2 regions of the Mesobacillus jeotgali genome follow, and region 1 is predicted to be linked to the other one. Evidence: a T-box and tRNA genes for the amino acid it is inferred to sense, from the RefSeq annotation. Region 1 holds a T-box; the other holds one or more tRNA genes.
What was found. A T-box is a leader RNA that pairs with one kind of tRNA and senses whether it is charged. The one in region 1 lies ahead of FOF60_RS18110 (valine--tRNA ligase), so its partner is inferred to be a tRNA-Val.
Positions count from the first base shown of each region.

Region 2: it has a tRNA-Val gene. The T-box ahead of FOF60_RS18110 (valine--tRNA ligase) is inferred to sense a tRNA for this amino acid. The anticodon was not compared.

Region 1 covers NZ_CP109811.1:3,516,890-3,525,599, reverse strand. Annotated here, with positions in the region: gene hemB (porphobilinogen synthase) at 1-530, shown strand, start outside; gene hemL (glutamate-1-semialdehyde 2,1-aminomutase) at 617-1,909, shown strand; gene spoVID (stage VI sporulation protein D) at 2,294-3,469, shown strand; gene ysxE (spore coat protein YsxE) at 3,903-4,940, shown strand; T-box leader at 5,332-5,573, shown strand; gene FOF60_RS18110 (valine--tRNA ligase) at 5,630-8,269, shown strand; gene FOF60_RS18105 (bifunctional folylpolyglutamate synthase/dihydrofolate synthase) at 8,339-8,710, shown strand, end outside.
Region 2 covers NZ_CP109811.1:3,800,497-3,809,206, reverse strand. Annotated here, with positions in the region: rRNA gene FOF60_RS19555 (23S ribosomal RNA) at 1-1,224, shown strand, start outside; rRNA gene rrf (5S ribosomal RNA) at 1,494-1,609, shown strand; tRNA gene FOF60_RS19545 (tRNA-Val) at 1,620-1,695, shown strand; tRNA gene FOF60_RS19540 (tRNA-Thr) at 1,711-1,783, shown strand; tRNA gene FOF60_RS19535 (tRNA-Lys) at 1,794-1,869, shown strand; tRNA gene FOF60_RS19530 (tRNA-Leu) at 1,887-1,971, shown strand; tRNA gene FOF60_RS19525 (tRNA-Gly) at 1,994-2,068, shown strand; tRNA gene FOF60_RS19520 (tRNA-Leu) at 2,079-2,167, shown strand; tRNA gene FOF60_RS19515 (tRNA-Arg) at 2,193-2,269, shown strand; tRNA gene FOF60_RS19510 (tRNA-Pro) at 2,287-2,363, shown strand; tRNA gene FOF60_RS19505 (tRNA-Ala) at 2,379-2,454, shown strand; tRNA gene FOF60_RS19500 (tRNA-Met) at 2,478-2,554, shown strand; tRNA gene FOF60_RS19495 (tRNA-Ile) at 2,594-2,670, shown strand; tRNA gene FOF60_RS19490 (tRNA-Ser) at 2,690-2,782, shown strand; tRNA gene FOF60_RS19485 (tRNA-Met) at 2,945-3,018, shown strand; tRNA gene FOF60_RS19480 (tRNA-Asp) at 3,060-3,135, shown strand; tRNA gene FOF60_RS19475 (tRNA-Phe) at 3,274-3,346, shown strand; tRNA gene FOF60_RS19470 (tRNA-His) at 3,384-3,456, shown strand; tRNA gene FOF60_RS19465 (tRNA-Gly) at 3,469-3,542, shown strand; tRNA gene FOF60_RS19460 (tRNA-Ile) at 3,546-3,619, shown strand; tRNA gene FOF60_RS19455 (tRNA-Asn) at 3,633-3,707, shown strand; tRNA gene FOF60_RS19450 (tRNA-Ser) at 3,715-3,805, shown strand; tRNA gene FOF60_RS19445 (tRNA-Glu) at 3,809-3,880, shown strand; gene glgB (1,4-alpha-glucan branching protein GlgB) at 4,872-6,830, shown strand; gene FOF60_RS19435 (glucose-1-phosphate adenylyltransferase) at 6,748-7,896, shown strand; gene FOF60_RS19430 (GlgC family sugar phosphate nucleotidyltransferase) at 7,919-8,710, shown strand, end outside.

The sequences.
Region 1 (8,710 bases):
CAGCGGTCAGCCAGGCTAAAGCTGGAGCGGACATCATCGCACCATCGAATATGATGGATGGTTTTGTTACTGCGATTCGTTTTGCTTTGGATGAGGCAGGATTCCATGATGTGCCGATCATGTCTTATGCTGTTAAATATTCTTCTGCATTTTACGGTCCATTCCGTGAAGCTGCGGAAAGTACGCCACAATTCGGTGACCGCAAATCCTACCAGATGGATCCGGCAAACCGGATCGAAGCGATGCGCGAAGCTGAATCAGATGTCATGGAAGGTGCAGACTTCCTGATCGTCAAGCCGGGCATGCCTTACCTGGATATCGTCCGTGACGTAAAAAACAATTTCAACCTGCCTGTTGTCATTTATAATGTCAGCGGTGAATATTCAATGGTCAAAGCAGCCGCTCAAAATGGCTGGGTCGACGAAAAGAGCATCGTGATGGAAATGCTGACAGGTATGAAGCGCGCAGGTTCAGACCTAATCATTACCTATCACGCAAAGGATGCAGCACGCTGGCTGAAGGAACAATAAGGATATAAGGCTTTGTTGAGGTTTCTGGCAGTCATAATGGCTGGAACTAAATCGCCGGAGTCAATTAAATAGAAATGAGGGATAGTATGCGCTCATATGATAAATCGATAGAAGCTTTCAAGCAAGCGACAGAACTTTTGCCAGGAGGAGTTAACAGTCCAGTCCGCGCATTCAAGTCTGTCGATATGGATCCTATCTTCATGGAAAAAGGAAAAGGTTCTAAAATCTATGACATTGATGGCAATGAGTATATTGACTATGTATTGTCATGGGGACCACTGATCCTTGGACACACGAACGACAAGGTCGTAGAGGGAATCAAGAGAGTGGCAGAGCTTGGGACAAGCTTCGGTGCACCAACTGTTGTTGAGAATGAGCTTGCACAGTTAGTCATTGACCGTGTCCCATCGATCGAAATGGTAAGGATGGTATCTTCGGGAACTGAGGCAACGATGAGTGCATTGCGCCTTGCGCGCGGGTATACTGGCCGCAATAAGATCCTTAAATTTGAAGGATGCTACCATGGACATGGAGACTCATTGCTTATTAAAGCCGGCTCAGGCGTTGCTACACTAGGCTTGCCAGACAGCCCGGGTGTTCCAGAAGGAGTTGCCAAAAACACGATTACAGTACCTTACAATGACCTTGAGAGCGTCCGTTACGCGTTTGAGCAGTTTGGTGATGATATCGCTGGTGTGATTGTGGAACCAGTAGCCGGAAATATGGGTGTTGTTCCCCCAGTTGAAGGCTTCCTGGAAGGTCTGCGCGAAATCACCACTCAGTATGGCACAGTTCTTATTTTTGATGAGGTTATGACAGGCTTCCGTGTAGGCTATAACTGTGCACAGGGCTATTATAATGTAACACCTGACTTGACATGTCTCGGAAAAGTAATCGGCGGCGGTCTTCCTGTAGGCGCATACGGCGGGAAGAGGGAGATTATGGAGCAAATCGCTCCAAGCGGTCCGATTTACCAGGCGGGAACACTTTCAGGCAACCCGCTGGCGATGACAGCCGGCCTCGAAACGTTGAAGCAGCTGACACCGGAGTCCTACAAAGAATTTGAACGCAAAGCTGACATTCTTGAAAAAGGTTTGAAGGCAGCGGCTGAGAAATACGGAATCCCGCACACAATCAACCGCGCAGGCTCAATGATCGGCATCTTCTTCACAAATGAAAATGTCATCAACTATGAAGTGGCCAAACAATCGAACCTTGAATTCTTTGCAGCCTACTATCGTGAAATGGCGAACGAAGGAGTCTTCCTGCCGCCATCACAGTTTGAAGGATTATTCCTGTCAACAGCACACACAGATGAAGATCTGAAAAAAACAATTCAAGCAGCAGAGAAAGCATTTGCTAAACTGCAGAATAGGTAATTTATGACACTCTCCGTTTTGGAGAGTGTTTTTTTGCGTGGGCCGCATAGGGTTCGGCTAAAATGCGGCTGTATTCTCTTAATTTTGTCCGAAGTAGCACCAGGGTTCGGACAAAACCCGTTCGTATTCTCATAACTATGTCCGAAGTAGGCCCATGTTCGGACAAAACTCAGTCGTATCCACCTAACTTTGTCCGAAGTATTTCACGTGAATATCTCCCTGGCTTTAATTTTCCTCAAACAATTTCCTTAAGTAGTAATCCACTTCAAACTATCCCTTTCCAACTCCTTTTTATGTTCTAAATTATCATAAAACTAAATATAGACTCATAAAGTGTTAATGACATAGTGATTTTACGTTTAAGGAATGAAAGGAGGAGTCGCTTTGTCTCAGGGGAATCAATCGTGCCTGCGATTTTCATTAGAAGAGTCTGTGTGGTTTCAAAGAGGACAGGAAGTCGCGGAGCTTGTCTCGATTTCACTCGATCCGAATATAACCATCCAGGAAAATGAACAATACGTATCCATTCGCGGATCGCTGGAGTTGACTGGGGAATATACATGCCATGAACAGCAGCAGGAGGATGATAGCCAGATCGCAGCCCTTAAGTACGTGCATTCTGTCATGGAAAGGGAAGAAGGAGTCTATGAATTCCTTCATCGTTTCCCGGTAGATATCACAATTCCTAAAAACCGGATTGAAAGCATCTATGACATTGATATTCAGGTGGAGGGTTTTGATTATGTTTTTCCGGAAAAAGACCGACTGAAACTGAATGCTGACCTTGCCATCACTGGTCTGTACGGCGAACAGCAGCATGAAGCCGAACAGGATGCTGACAGTGAAGAGGCGGAAGAACTGGAAGTAAGTTACCGCGAGGAGGCTACTGCAGAAGTTGATGTGGAGGCTGCAGCGGAAACTGAAGAAGATGCAGAGCGCGATAGCCAGGAAGAGAGAGATGAACAAGACTTCCCGGAAGCTCCTGCCTATTCTTTCGTCCAGCAAAATGAAGCACTAAATGAACAGGAAGAGCAGGAATCGTACGAAGAAGAATTGTATGCGCCATTTAGAGCAGAAGCAAAAAAATCGCTAGAAGCAGAAGAAGCATCTGAACCTGAATTGCAAGAGCAAAGAGAGCACCAACAAGTTCCTGAGTATGCTTTCAGTGACTTTAGAGGTGAGCCGGAGCCAGTTGCGGAGGTCGAATTAGAGCAAGAGGAAGTTGAACTGGAGGCAGAGGATCAGCCAGAAGCAGAAAATCAGCCTGCTGAAATGGAAGAGTCTCCCGAAAGCTCATCATCTCCACTATTGAAAAAGAAGAAGCCGAATATGAAACAAGGTATTTCGATTGCTGAATTCTTAGCGCGTAAAGAAGAAGAAACTGAGGTTGCTAAAATAAGAGTGTGTATTGTTCAGCAGGGCGATTCACTTCAATCGATTTCCGAACGATATGATGTGCCAGTCCAGCAGCTTCTTCGTGTGAATCATCTTAGCATCGACCATGAGGTACATGAAGGCCAGGTCCTATATGTTCCAGGCGTAGCGGTTCATAATAGCTAACATTTTTCACTTTATAGGTATTAAGGTTTTGCAATACGATTTATGTCTAGCTCCAGCGCCTAACCCCTCAAGTCGTTTGTCTAGCTGCGGCTCCTAACTCCTCGAGACGCTTCGGTCCTGCCCATGAAGTCAAAGAACGACTTCACTGTCAGGCCCTCCAGCGCTTTTCGGAGTTGGGCAGTCGCCTCCGCTTTTCGAGTTCGGTCCTGCCAATGAAGTCAAAGAACGACTTCACTGTCAGGCCTTCCGACGCTTGTCGGGGCTGACCAAGGCGCTTGCGCTTTTCTTTTTAGCAACACCTTGTCCAAAAGGGGGCTGGTTGTCAGGGCTGGCTTGGCTGCTGGCTGGGATTGCTATAGCTTTTAGTATGGGCAGGTGTCTAACACCTGCCCAGACCTATTTATTGAAATGTCCAGAAAGTAGGCGAGATTCGATGGATGATCGCAATTTTTTAAAAGAAGAATCTGCAGTGTTAAAGCAATATCCTATCGATCCTTATTTTGCAGAGGATTTTGGCAAAGTGAAAAAAGTTTACACGAAATCGGGGACATTCGCTTTGAAAAAAATCCACCCGTATGAGGGGACAGATTTCATTAAACATATCCAGCACCTTTATCAAAAAGGCTATAACAGGATTGTTCCAGTCTATCCGGCAAATGACGGGCGATATGCAGTGTTGCATAATAAGTCCCTGTATTATTTAATGCCGTGGATCCCGAACGAAACAAGAGAGGATCAGTCGCAAAGACACCAGCAGCTGTTCAGGGAATTGGCGAGGATGCATACATTGTCAGTCAAGGAACTGGAAATCAGTGCGGAAGTGAAGCAGGAGCATTATGAAAAGACGTTAAAAGAATGGGAAAAGGAAGAAGAATTCATTAATGGATTCCTTGAAAGCTGTGAGAACAGGGTATATATGTCCCCGTTTGAACTAACATACTGCCTGTATTATATTCAGATCCGCCAGGCAATACAGTTCGCCAAGCAAAAGCTGGAGACATGGAATGAAAAAACGAAGGAGCAAAAGAAAACGAGGACGGTCACGCTTCACGGTAAGGTTTCTCCTGAACATTTCCTGTTTGATGAAAGAGGATACGGGTATTTCATCAATTTTGAGAAGGCGAGGCAAGGGTCGCCAATCCAGGATTTACTCCCATTTCTGGCAAGATCGCTGAAGACCCAGCCAAAGTATGGGGATGAAGTCATCGACTGGATTTATCTATATCTGAAATACTTTCCTTTCCGAGAGGATGAAATGCAGCTATTCATGAGCTATCTTGCTTTTCCGTCAGGCATTATCCGGGTTGCGGAGATGTACCATCAGCGCAAGACAGATGTGGATGAAAGGAAGTTTGTCCAAAAACTGCAGCGACAATACTGGCTCTTGAGTAATACGGGTTATGTAGTGACCAAAATCGACGAAATGGAAAAACAAAAGGAGCAGGCAAAACAAGAAGGAGCCCAGAGCTAAACAATGCTCTCAGGCTCCTTAAATAATTTCGAATTTAATCGCAAGGGCAATTATGATGAATATTGATAACAGAAAAACATCAAATGTCGTCGGAAAAAACAGGGTTCGGATCCCCTGGAAAACACAAAAAGGAATAATGAGCTGAGCGCATACTGCCCGCGCCGTCCTCGCCCACCTCGGGAGTGTATAAGGGTTATATCTTCGCCTCTTCATCGCCATCCCTCCAAACATCAGGTATCCCTTTTTTTATTCTATGAGTGAGAGGCCCAAAAAGTGCTTATTGTTCGCACATCAAGGAGCAAAAAGTATAAAATAATAAAAAATAGGAAATGATGATTGACGTCAATCCACTTTTTTGGGTAGTATATCTAATATACAAAACACATAATAAAGCAAAGCTTTGATAGGGAAGAGTACATGAGCAGCCAGCTTAAAGAGAGGGAGTCCATTAGCTGCGAGGACTTCTAAGCGGAACCATGGAAGGTCGCCCTTGAGCATCGCCTGGGAACGGAATATTCTCAGTAACAGGCGACGGTGAAGAACCGTTATCCATATTTGAGCCAGCAGCAAGACTGTTTTTACCGTTGCTGGGAAAAAAGGTGGTACCGCGAACAAACTCCATTCGTCCTTTTATGGCGAATGGAGTTTTTTATTTTTAAAGGAAATGCATTTGAATGGAGGAAAAACTGATGGAAGAGAATTTGTCTATGCCGACTAAATACGATCCGTCGTCAATTGAGCAAGGGCGTTATGAATGGTGGATCAAGGGGAAGTTTTTCGAAGCGAAGGATGACGAAACGAAAAAACCTTATACAATCGTGATTCCGCCGCCAAACGTAACTGGAAAGCTGCACCTAGGCCATGCTTGGGATACAGCGCTTCAGGATATCCTGACGCGAATGAAGCGCATGCAGGGCTATGACGTACTTTGGCTCCCGGGAATGGACCATGCGGGCATCGCGACACAGGCGAAGGTTGACGAGAAGCTGCGCAGCCAGGGCATCAACCGCTATGAGCTTGGCCGTGAAAAGTTTTTGGAAGAATCTTGGAAGTGGAAAGAGGAATACGCTCAGCATATCCGCAAGCAGTGGTCAAAGCTTGGGCTGGGACTTGATTACAGCCGCGAGCGCTTCACATTGGATGAAGGTCTATCAAAGGCAGTAAAAGAAGTTTTCGTTTCTTTATACCGCAAAGGCCTGATCTACCGCGGCGAATACATCATTAACTGGGATCCTGCAGCGAAAACGGCCTTATCTGATATTGAGGTTATCCATAAAGATATCCAGGGTGCTTTTTACCACATGAGATATCCTCTGGCTGATGGCAGCGGCCACATTGAAATCGCAACAACAAGACCGGAAACAATGCTTGGCGATACTGCGGTTGCGGTTCATCCGGAAGATGACCGTTACAAGCATTTAATCGGCAAAAGTGTTATCCTGCCAATCGTTGGCCGTGAAATTCCGATTGTAGGCGACGACTATGTTGATATGGAGTTCGGTTCTGGAGCTGTAAAAATCACTCCTGCACACGATCCGAACGACTTTGAAATTGGCAACCGCCATAACCTTGAAAGAGTCCTGGTCATGAACGAGGACGGTTCAATGAATGCACGAGCGGGCAAGTACCAGGGAATGGACCGTTTCGAGTGCCGCAAGCAAATCGTCAAGGACCTTCAGGAAGAAGGCGTTCTGTTTAAAATTGAAGAGCACATGCACTCAGTAGGACACTCTGAGCGAAGCGGAGCAGTAGTCGAGCCATATCTGTCAACTCAATGGTTCGTTAAAATGCAGCCGCTTGCTGACGAAGCAATCGCGCTTCAGAACAAAGAAGAAAAGGTAAACTTCGTACCTGAGCGTTTCGAAAATACTTATATGCGCTGGATGGAAAATATCCGGGACTGGTGTATTTCCCGTCAGCTATGGTGGGGGCACCGAATTCCTGCCTGGTACCATAAAGAAACAGGCGAGGTATACGTTGACCATGAGCCGCCTGCAGACCCAGAGAACTGGGAACAGGACAATGATGTTCTTGACACATGGTTCAGTTCAGCGCTTTGGCCTTTCTCAACAATGGGCTGGCCGGATGAAGATGCAGCTGACTTCAAGCGTTACTATCCAACCGATGCCCTTGTAACTGGATATGATATTATCGCTTTCTGGGTATCACGAATGATTTTCCAGGGACTTGAGTTCACTGGCCAAAGACCATTCAAAGATGTACTGATCCACGGACTCGTTCGTGCAGAAGATGGCCGCAAGATGAGTAAGTCACTAGGCAATGGTGTCGATCCGATGGATGTCATCGACCAATACGGCGCTGACTCACTCCGCTACTTCCTGACAACAGGAAGCTCACCGGGGCAGGATCTTCGCTACAGCACAGAGAAGGTTGAAGCGACCTGGAACTTCGCGAATAAAATCTGGAACGCATCACGTTTTGCGCTAATGAACATGAACGGCCTGAAATATGAAGAAATCGACCTGAGCGGCGAGAAATCTGTTGCGGATAAGTGGATTTTGACAAGGCTGAATGAAACAATCGAAACTGTTACAAGACTTTCAGAGCGTTATGAGTTCGGTGAGGTTGGCCGAGCACTTTACAACTTTATCTGGGATGATTTCTGTGACTGGTATATCGAAATGGCGAAGCTTCCGCTCTACGGCGAAGACGAAGGTGCTAAGAAGACAACAAGATCGATTCTTGCTTACGTTCTTGATAACACAATGCGCCTGCTTCACCCATTCATGCCATTCATTACAGAAGAAATCTGGCAGAACCTTCCTCATGAAGGGGAGTCCATTACGGTTGCAAGCTGGCCGCAGGTTGATCCTGCTCTGACTGATAAAGAAGCAGCAGATGATATGAAGCTGCTGGTTGAAGTCATCCGTGCAGTAAGGAACATACGCTCTGAGGTGAACACACCGCTCAGCAAGAAGGTTGATATGTTCCTGAAGGCGAAGGATGAAAAGACATTGAGTATGCTTGAGAATAACCGAGGCTATATTGTCCGCTTCTGTAATCCTGAGAACCTGGAAATTGGGCTTGAAGTCAATGCTCCTGAAAAAGCGATGACAGCAGTCGCTACGGGACTTGAAATCATCATGCCGCTTGAAGGCCTGATCAACATCGACGAGGAAATTGCCCGTCTTCAAAAAGAGAAGGAGAAGCTGGATAAGGAAGTAGAACGTGTCCAGAAGAAGCTGGCAAACGAAGGCTTCGTTAAAAAAGCTCCTGAGAAAGTCATTGAAGAGGAACGCGCAAAGGAAAAAGACTATCTAGAAAAACGTGCAGCAGTCGAAGCGCGCATCAGTGAATTGAGAAACTAATTAGTATAGATAAAAATTTGAAGGCGAACCAGTGGTGGTTCGTCTTCATCTTGAATTGAGGTGTGTTTTATGTTTAATACATATGAACAGGCAATTGATTGGATCCATGCAAGGCTGCGTCTGGGAATAAAGCCAGGACTTTCAAGGATGGAATGGATGCTTGCAAGGCTGGAGCATCCTGAAAGAAGAATCAAAACCATCCATGTCGGCGGCACGAATGGGAAAGGCTCGACAGTCACGTTCCTGCGTTCCATCCTTCAGACAGCAGGATACAGGGTCGGTACGTTTACTTCGCCATATTTTGAACAATTCAATGAGCGAATCAGTATTAACGGCCAGCCGATCAGTGACCAAGAATTGGTTGAATTAACGAATGCGATCAAGCCGCTTGCTGACGAACTGGATCTTACAGAGTTGGGCGGACCGACTGAATTCGAAGTT
Region 2 (8,710 bases), 280 kb from region 1:
TCGTTAAGGAACTCGGCAAAATGACCCCGTAACTTCGGGAGAAGGGGTGCTCATTTGGGTGAATAGCCCGGATGAGCCGCAGTGAATAGGCCCAGGCGACTGTTTAGCAAAAACACAGGTCTCTGCGAAGCCGCAAGGCGAAGTATAGGGGCTGACGCCTGCCCGGTGCTGGAAGGTTAAGAGGAGGGGTTAGCTCACGCGAAGCTCTGAATCGAAGCCCCAGTAAACGGCGGCCGTAACTATAACGGTCCTAAGGTAGCGAAATTCCTTGTCGGGTAAGTTCCGACCCGCACGAAAGGCGTAACGATCTGGGCACTGTCTCAACGAGAGACTCGGTGAAATTATAGTACCTGTGAAGATGCAGGTTACCCGCGACAGGACGGAAAGACCCCGTGGAGCTTTACTGTAGCCTGATATTGAATTTTGGTACAGCTTGTACAGGATAGGTAGGAGCCTGAGAAACCGGAGCGCCAGCTTCGGTGGAGGCGTCGGTGGGATACTACCCTGGCTGTATTGAAATTCTAACCCACGCCCCTGATCGGGGCGGGAGACAGTGTCAGGTGGGCAGTTTGACTGGGGCGGTCGCCTCCTAAAGAGTAACGGAGCGCCCAAAGGTTCCCTCAGAATGGTTGGAAATCATTCGCAGAGTGTAAAGGCACAAGGGAGCTTGACTGCGAGACCTACAAGTCGAGCAGGGACGAAAGTCGGGCTTAGTGATCCGGTGGTTCCGCATGGAAGGGCCATCGCTCAACGGATAAAAGCTACCCCGGGGATAACAGGCTTATCTCCCCCAAGAGTCCACATCGACGGGGAGGTTTGGCACCTCGATGTCGGCTCATCGCATCCTGGGGCTGTAGTCGGTCCCAAGGGTTGGGCTGTTCGCCCATTAAAGCGGTACGCGAGCTGGGTTCAGAACGTCGTGAGACAGTTCGGTCCCTATCCGTCGTGGGCGCAGGAAATTTGAGAGGAGCTGTCCTTAGTACGAGAGGACCGGGATGGACGCACCGCTGGTGTACCAGTTGTCTTGCCAAAGGCATCGCTGGGTAGCTATGTGCGGACGGGATAAGTGCTGAAAGCATCTAAGCATGAAGCCCCCCTCAAGATGAGATTTCCCATAGCGCAAGCTAGTAAGAACCCTGAAAGATGATCAGGTTGATAGGTCAGAGGTGGAAGCGCGGTGACGTGTGGAGCTGACTGATACTAATCGTTCGAGGACTTAACCAAAAACGAAAAGTGTAGGCGACTGTTCAGCCTCGACAAGTGCTGGAGGGCCAGCAGTTGAAGTCGTTCTTTGACTTCAGCGGATGGACCGAAGCAATCTCGAGAGGCTAGGAGCCGAAACTGGACATTGATTACTCGTTTTTCTTGAATTCTTCTTACACATTATCTAGTTTTGAGGGAATAAAAGCTTTTCATTAAGTGAAAAACTTACTTAATTTTTCTCTTGCAAAATGCATAAAAGACAGTATAATAGATATTGTCTTTAAAAAATGTCTGGTGACGATGGCGAGAAGGTCACACCCGTTCCCATACCGAACACGGAAGTTAAGCTTCTCAGCGCCGATGGTAGTTGGGGGTTTCCCCCTGTGAGAGTAGGACGTCGCCGGGCAGTTTCAAATGGAGGATTAGCTCAGCTGGGAGAGCATCTGCCTTACAAGCAGAGGGTCGGCGGTTCGATCCCGTCATCCTCCACCATTATTTACTCACCATGCCGGTGTAGCTCAATTGGTAGAGCAACTGACTTGTAATCAGTAGGTTGGGGGTTCAAGTCCTCTTGCCGGCACCTTTTGTACGAGCCATTAGCTCAGTCGGTAGAGCATCTGACTTTTAATCAGAGGGTCGAAGGTTCGAGTCCTTCATGGCTCACCACTTTTTTGAAATAATATGCGGGTGTGGCGGAATTGGCAGACGCACCAGACTTAGGATCTGGCGCCGCAAGGCGTGGGGGTTCGACTCCCTTCACCCGCACCATTTCTTCAAAAAGCAATATAATGCGGAAGTAGTTCAGTGGTAGAATACAACCTTGCCAAGGTTGGGGTCGCGGGTTCGAATCCCGTCTTCCGCTCCATAGTTCCTAAGCCGGGGTGGCGGAACTGGCAGACGCACAGGACTTAAAATCCTGCGGTAGGTGACTACCGTACCGGTTCGATTCCGGTCCTCGGCACCACCAAGTTAGCTAATGTACTAAATATGCGCCCGTAGCTCAATTGGATAGAGCGTCTGACTACGGATCAGAAGGTTATGGGTTCGACTCCTTTCGGGCGTGCCATTATATTTTCTCTTTATCGGGGAGTAGCTCAGCTTGGTAGAGCACTTGGTTTGGGACCAAGGGGTCGCAGGTTCGAATCCTGTCTTCCCGACCATCCTTTTTATAATTTGGGGCCTTAGCTCAGCTGGGAGAGCGCCTGCCTTGCACGCAGGAGGTCAGCGGTTCGATCCCGCTAGGCTCCACCATAAGTTTTAAAAAATAATAATTTGGCGGTGTAGCTCAGCTGGCTAGAGCGTACGGTTCATACCCGTAAGGTCGGGGGTTCGATCCCCTCCGCCGCTACCAATTTTAATCTGGTTGAACCTATTCAATCTAGGATATCCTGGACCTTTAGCTCAGCTGGTTAGAGCAGACGGCTCATAACCGTCCGGTCGTAGGTTCGAGTCCTACAAGGTCCACCATTTTACTTGATTTTCATACGGAGGTATACCCAAGTCTGGCTGAAGGGATCGGTCTTGAAAACCGACAGGCGGGTAACACCGCGCGGGGGTTCGAATCCCTCTACCTCCTCCATAATTTTATTAAATAGTATCGTCGCGGGGTGGAGCAACGAGCGTTACTTCACTGAATATGCTGCGAGTTGTACCGATCGAGCTGCTACTTGAGTAAGCTTCCTGAGATCGGGACAGTCCATGCTCACTTAGAGCATCAACAAAATTATGTAATTAATATCGTCGCGGGGTGGAGCAGTCCGGTAGCTCGTCGGGCTCATAACCCGAAGGTCGCAGGTTCAAATCCTGCCCCCGCAATCAATTAAGTTCTTTTCAAGTACTGCACTTGAAAAGATCCTGGTCCCGTGGTGTAGCGGTTAACATGCCTGCCTGTCACGCAGGAGATCGCCGGTTCGATCCCGGTCGGGACCGCCATTTTTATTTCAGTAGCTCAGTCGGTAGAGCAGATTGCTCACTTCCTGAATAAGCTTCTGCGGCAATCTGCGAGAAAGACCGAAAGTCATTCGAGCAAAGGACTTAAATAAGTCAAAGTTTAGGCAACAATATTATAGTGGCTCAGTAGCTCAGTCGGTAGAGCAAAGGACTGAAAATCCTTGTGTCGGCGGTTCGATTCCGTCCTGAGCCACCTTATTTAATTTAAATGAAATGCAATTATAGATATGGCGATTGTGGCGAAGTGGTTAACGCATCGGATTGTGGTTCCGACATTCGTGGGTTCGATTCCCATCAGTCGCCCCTTTTTTATATGCGGGTGTAGTTTACTGGTAAAACCTCAGCCTTCCAAGCTGATGTAGTGGGTTCGATTCCCATCACCCGCTCCATGAGGGCCTATAGCTCAGCTGGTTAGAGCGCACGCCTGATAAGCGTGAGGTCGGTGGTTCGAGTCCACTTAGGCCCATTTTTTATATTATTCCGCAGTAGCTCAGTGGTAGAGCACTCGGCTGTTAACCGAGCGGTCGTAGGTTCGAATCCTACCTGCGGAGCCATATTTCTGGGGAAGTACTCAAGAGGCTGAAGAGGCGCCCCTGCTAAGGGTGTAGGTCGGGTAACCGGCGCGAGGGTTCAAATCCCTCCTTCTCCGCCATAAGGCCCCTTGGTCAAGCGGTTAAGACACCGCCCTTTCACGGCGGTAACACGGGTTCGAATCCCGTAGGGGTCATAAGAAAAGCTGTTAGCAATTATGCTAACGGCTTTTTTTCATTTTCATGTAATTTTGGATTCCAGGTATTTAATCCAAATGTACTTTTGAATTGCTATCTTTCAATACATCAAGCAGCATGCACTAAGAAAGAAATAAGCTGTTTAAAAGTGGCTAATATATTATTGCCCGGTTAGTGGTGCAAGAAAAAAACATTATGTGACTGGTTAAGGAGGTAAAGGTAAAACCGGTAACAAAATTAGTTTATTCCCACTTATGAAGATTCTGGCTCAAAACCGGTAACATAAAGAAGAAATATGTGCCTCGTTATGAGAGACAAGTTCAAAACCGGTAACATAAAGAAGAAATATGTGCCCCGTTATGAGAGACAAGTTCAAAACCGGTAACAAAAAGAAGAAATATGTACCTCGTTATGAGAGACAAGTTCAAAACCGGTAACATACGAAGAGGTATATGCCCGGTCAGTGATAGGAAGAGAAATCCCGTCACATAAAGTAGTAGTGTTGGGGATTATTATAATGTCCGAATAAGCGAGAGTAAAGCCAAATAATACGTGTTTCATAACAGACTCAATCAAAATGCCCTTACTTAGCTACCCACACAATACTGCTAGCTCCATGTCATAGCAACTCCAACCTAGGATCCTCACTTAAATTTAGAATCACGACACAAGTCACTTCCTCCAAAAAGATGAAAACGTTATCAGTGGAAAACATTTTTTCTCCTATTTCCTCTATCAAACCTAATAAATTCAACTAATCTTTCTAATGAATCATTATTCATTTTTGAACTTTCGTTCTCCAAATTTCGCGTAATTGGAAGATTTAGTACATTAAAGCGCTACCATTTTAGTGGTTTTGTCGAAATTTAATTCTTTCTAAGTATTATTGTCGAAATATTAAAAAAATGTTTACAAGGAATTCCTTAAGGTAACTAGAATACTACTGAAATAGGCAGTTTCTTTAGTTTTACAAAAGGCAGGTGGAGGGCAATGGTGATTAATCCTACTGAGTTTGAATTGCATTTGTTCCATGAAGGGAATCTGTTCCAGAGCTACAATTTATTTGGAGCACATGTCATGAAAAATGGAACTGAAACATATACTCGATTTTGTGTGTGGGCTCCAAATGCGACTCAGGTAAGGCTAACAGGTAATTTTAATAATTGGGATGGACGTGGGCACGAGTTTCATAAAGTCAATCAGGAGGGTGTCTGGCAGCTCGCTCTGGAGGGTGACTTGACCGGTTCCATTTATAAATATGAGCTTGTAACGGCGTCGGGTGAGCGATTGCTCAAATCAGATCCTTATGCATTTTTCTCGGAAGTAAGGCCAAATACGGCTTCGATTGTCTACTCATTGGATGACTATAAATGGGAAGACCAAAAGTGGCTGCAAAAGCGTGAAAAACGGACTACTCTCGACGAGCCGATGTTCATATATGAGCTTCATGTGGGTTCCTGGAAGAAGCATGATAACGGTTCGTTCCTTACATATCGTGAGCTTGTTGATGAATTGATCCCATATATTGTTGCGCATGGATACACACATATTGAATTATTGCCACTAACTGAGCATCCGCTCGACATTTCCTGGGGCTATCAATCTACAGGTTATTTTTCAGTTACGAGCCGATATGGTACGCCTCATGATTTCATGTATTTCGTTGATATGTGTCATCAAAACAACATTGGTGTCATCCTTGATTGGATTCCGGGGCATTTTTGTAAAGATGCCCACGGTCTGTACCAATTTGATGGCAGCTATGTGTTTGAATATCAGCGGGAGAATGATCGTGAGAACCAGGTTTGGGGAACAGCCAATTTTGACCTCGGAAAAACGGAGGTCCAGAGCTTTCTGATTTCGAGCGCCCTTTTCTGGCTGGAAAAATATCATATCGATGGCTTCAGGGTTGATGCGGTGGCTAATATCATCTACTGGCCAAATTCAATCCAGGCAGCGAACCAGTATGGAGTGGAGTTTTTAAAGAAGCTGAATAAAGCGGTAAAAGATTTTGAGCCAGGGGCATTGATGATCGCCGAAGACTCGACTGATTGGCCGCAGGTGACAGCTCCCGTGGAGTATGGCGGTCTTGGTTTTACATACAAGTGGAACATGGGATGGATGAATGACACCTTGAAGTATATGGAGGAAGAATCCCATAACAGGAAGCATATACATGATAAGGTTACTTTTTCGCTGCTTTATGCATTCTCAGAGAATTTTGTCCTGCCTTTTTCACATGATGAAGTTGTTCACGGGAAGAAATCGCTTCTTGATAAGATGCCGGGCGATTACTGGCAAAAGTTCGCACAGCTTAGACTATTGCTTGGGTTCATGACTGCACATCCTGGAAAGAAGCTGACATTCATGGGTACTGAATTTGGGCAGTTTTCGGAATGGAAAGACAGGGAGCAGCTTGATTGGAATCTCCTCGATTATGAAATGCATGCAAAAATGAATCATTACAATAAGGAACTAATCAAATTGTATAAGAGATCAAAACCATTGTATGAGGTTGACCAAAGCTATGAAGGCTTTGAGTGGATCGATGCTGATAATCGGGATCAGTCGATTTTTTCTTTTATCCGAAAAGGGAAGAATCCTGAAGAACTTCTGGTCATTGTTTGCAATTTTACAGAGAAGGTATATAGCGATTATCGAATCGGTGTACCGAAGCCTGGCGAATATCGAGAAATTTTGAACAGCGATGCTGCAGACTTTGGCGGTTCAGGCGTAATAAACAAAAAAGTTTTGAAAGCTGAAGAAATAGCCTTCCATGGAAGGCCATATTCTATAGAGATGAGTATTTCTCCATTCGGAATCTCAGTTTTACGTCCTGTTATAAAAAGAAAGGGGAGAAACAATCATGCAAAAGAAGAAATGCGTAGCAATGCTGTTGGCAGGAGGAAAAGGAAGCCGGCTGCACTCACTGACGAAGAATCTCGCTAAGCCAGCTGTCCCTTTTGGAGGCAAATACCGAATCATTGATTTCCCATTAAGCAACTGCACCAATTCGGGCATCCATACAGTGGGCGTTTTAACACAATACCAGCCGCTCTTGCTCAATTCTTATATTGGCATCGGCAGCGCATGGGACCTCGACAGGAAGGATGGCGGTGTGACCGTACTGCCGCCTTATGCTGAAAGTTCCGAAGTTAAATGGTATTCCGGCACGGCAAGTGCGATTTATCAGAATCTGAATTATCTTGATCAGTATGATCCGGAATATGTTTTGATTCTCTCCGGTGACCATATTTATAAAATGAATTATGAATTGATGCTTAATTATCATATTGAAAAAGGTGCCGATGTGACGATTTCGGTCATTGAAGTACCTTGGGAAGAGACAAATCGTTTCGGGATCATGAATACGGATTCCGACCTGAGAGTCACTGAATTTGAGGAGAAGCCGGATGTGGCGAAAAATAATCTCGCTTCAATGGGGATTTATATTTTTAAATGGAGCGTTTTAAGGGAATATCTGATAAGGGATGACCAGAACCCTGAATCCAGCCATGATTTCGGCAAGGATATTATTCCTCTGTTAATACAAGAAAATATGAAGTTATTTGCCTATCCTTTTAAAGGCTACTGGAAAGATGTAGGGACAGTACAAAGTCTTTGGGAAGCGAATATGGACTTATTGGATAAGGACTGCGAATTGAATCTTTTCGATCATTCATGGCGTATTTATTCGGTGAACCCTAACCAGCCACCTCAATATATTTGTCCAGAAGGCGGAGTGTCTGAGTCGCTGGTCAATGAGGGCTGCAAAATTGAAGGGGAAGTTTCCAGGACGGTCGTTTTTCAGGGAGTGACCGTAAAAAAGGGAGCAGTTGTAAAGGAAACCGTAATCATGCCGGATGCTGTTATCGGACACAACTGTGTGATTGAAAAGGCGATTGTATCCCCAGGAGTCTATGTTCCGGATGGAACAATCATAAAGCCAGGCGAGAGCGCGAATGACATTACACTAGTATCTGAAGAAACAATCGGAGAATTGCAATCCAATTGAACCGATTCGGGAGGAAAAAGAAATGAACAAACAATTATTAGGAGTAATAGATGCGACAACTGTCCACGATGATCTCCAGGAACTATCCGTTCATCGGTCGGTGGCAGCCATCCCATTCGGCGGGCGATACAGGCTGATTGATTTTATCCTTTCCAATATGGTCAACTCAGGAATCCAGAGCGTGGCTATTTTTCCTAAATTTCAATACAGGTCGCTGATGGACCATTTGGGGTCAGGCAGGAACTGGGATCTTAACAGGAAAAGGGATGGACTATTTTTCTTCCCTGCACCTAACCTGGATAAACATTATACAGGAATCGGCACGCTTGACCACTTTGCTGACAACATAGACTTCTTTGAACGGAGTACCCAGGAGTATGCGCTCATTTCGAATTCCTATACGGTATTCAATATGGATTTCCAGCCGCTGCTTGATTGGCATATTAAATCTGGCTGCGACATCACCGAGGTGCAGAAGGATGGGAAATCGCTTGGCATATACCTCGTAAAAAAGACATTGTTGATGGATTTGGTCTTGACGCGTAATGAAACGGGCTATTCGAATATGAGGGATGTCGTGACCGATCTCGATAGCCAGTTCCATCTCTGTTATTACAATTTTGAAGGCTATGCTTCAATGGTTGCTACGATTGAAAATTATTTCAAGACCAGCATGGATCTGCTGAAGCCAGAAGTTTGGAAAGAGTTATTTCCGAAAGAAAGGCCAATCCTGACCAAGGTAAAGGATGAGCCGCCGACCCGTTATGATGTGGACGCATCGGTACGAAATTCGATGGTTGCCAACGGCGGAATG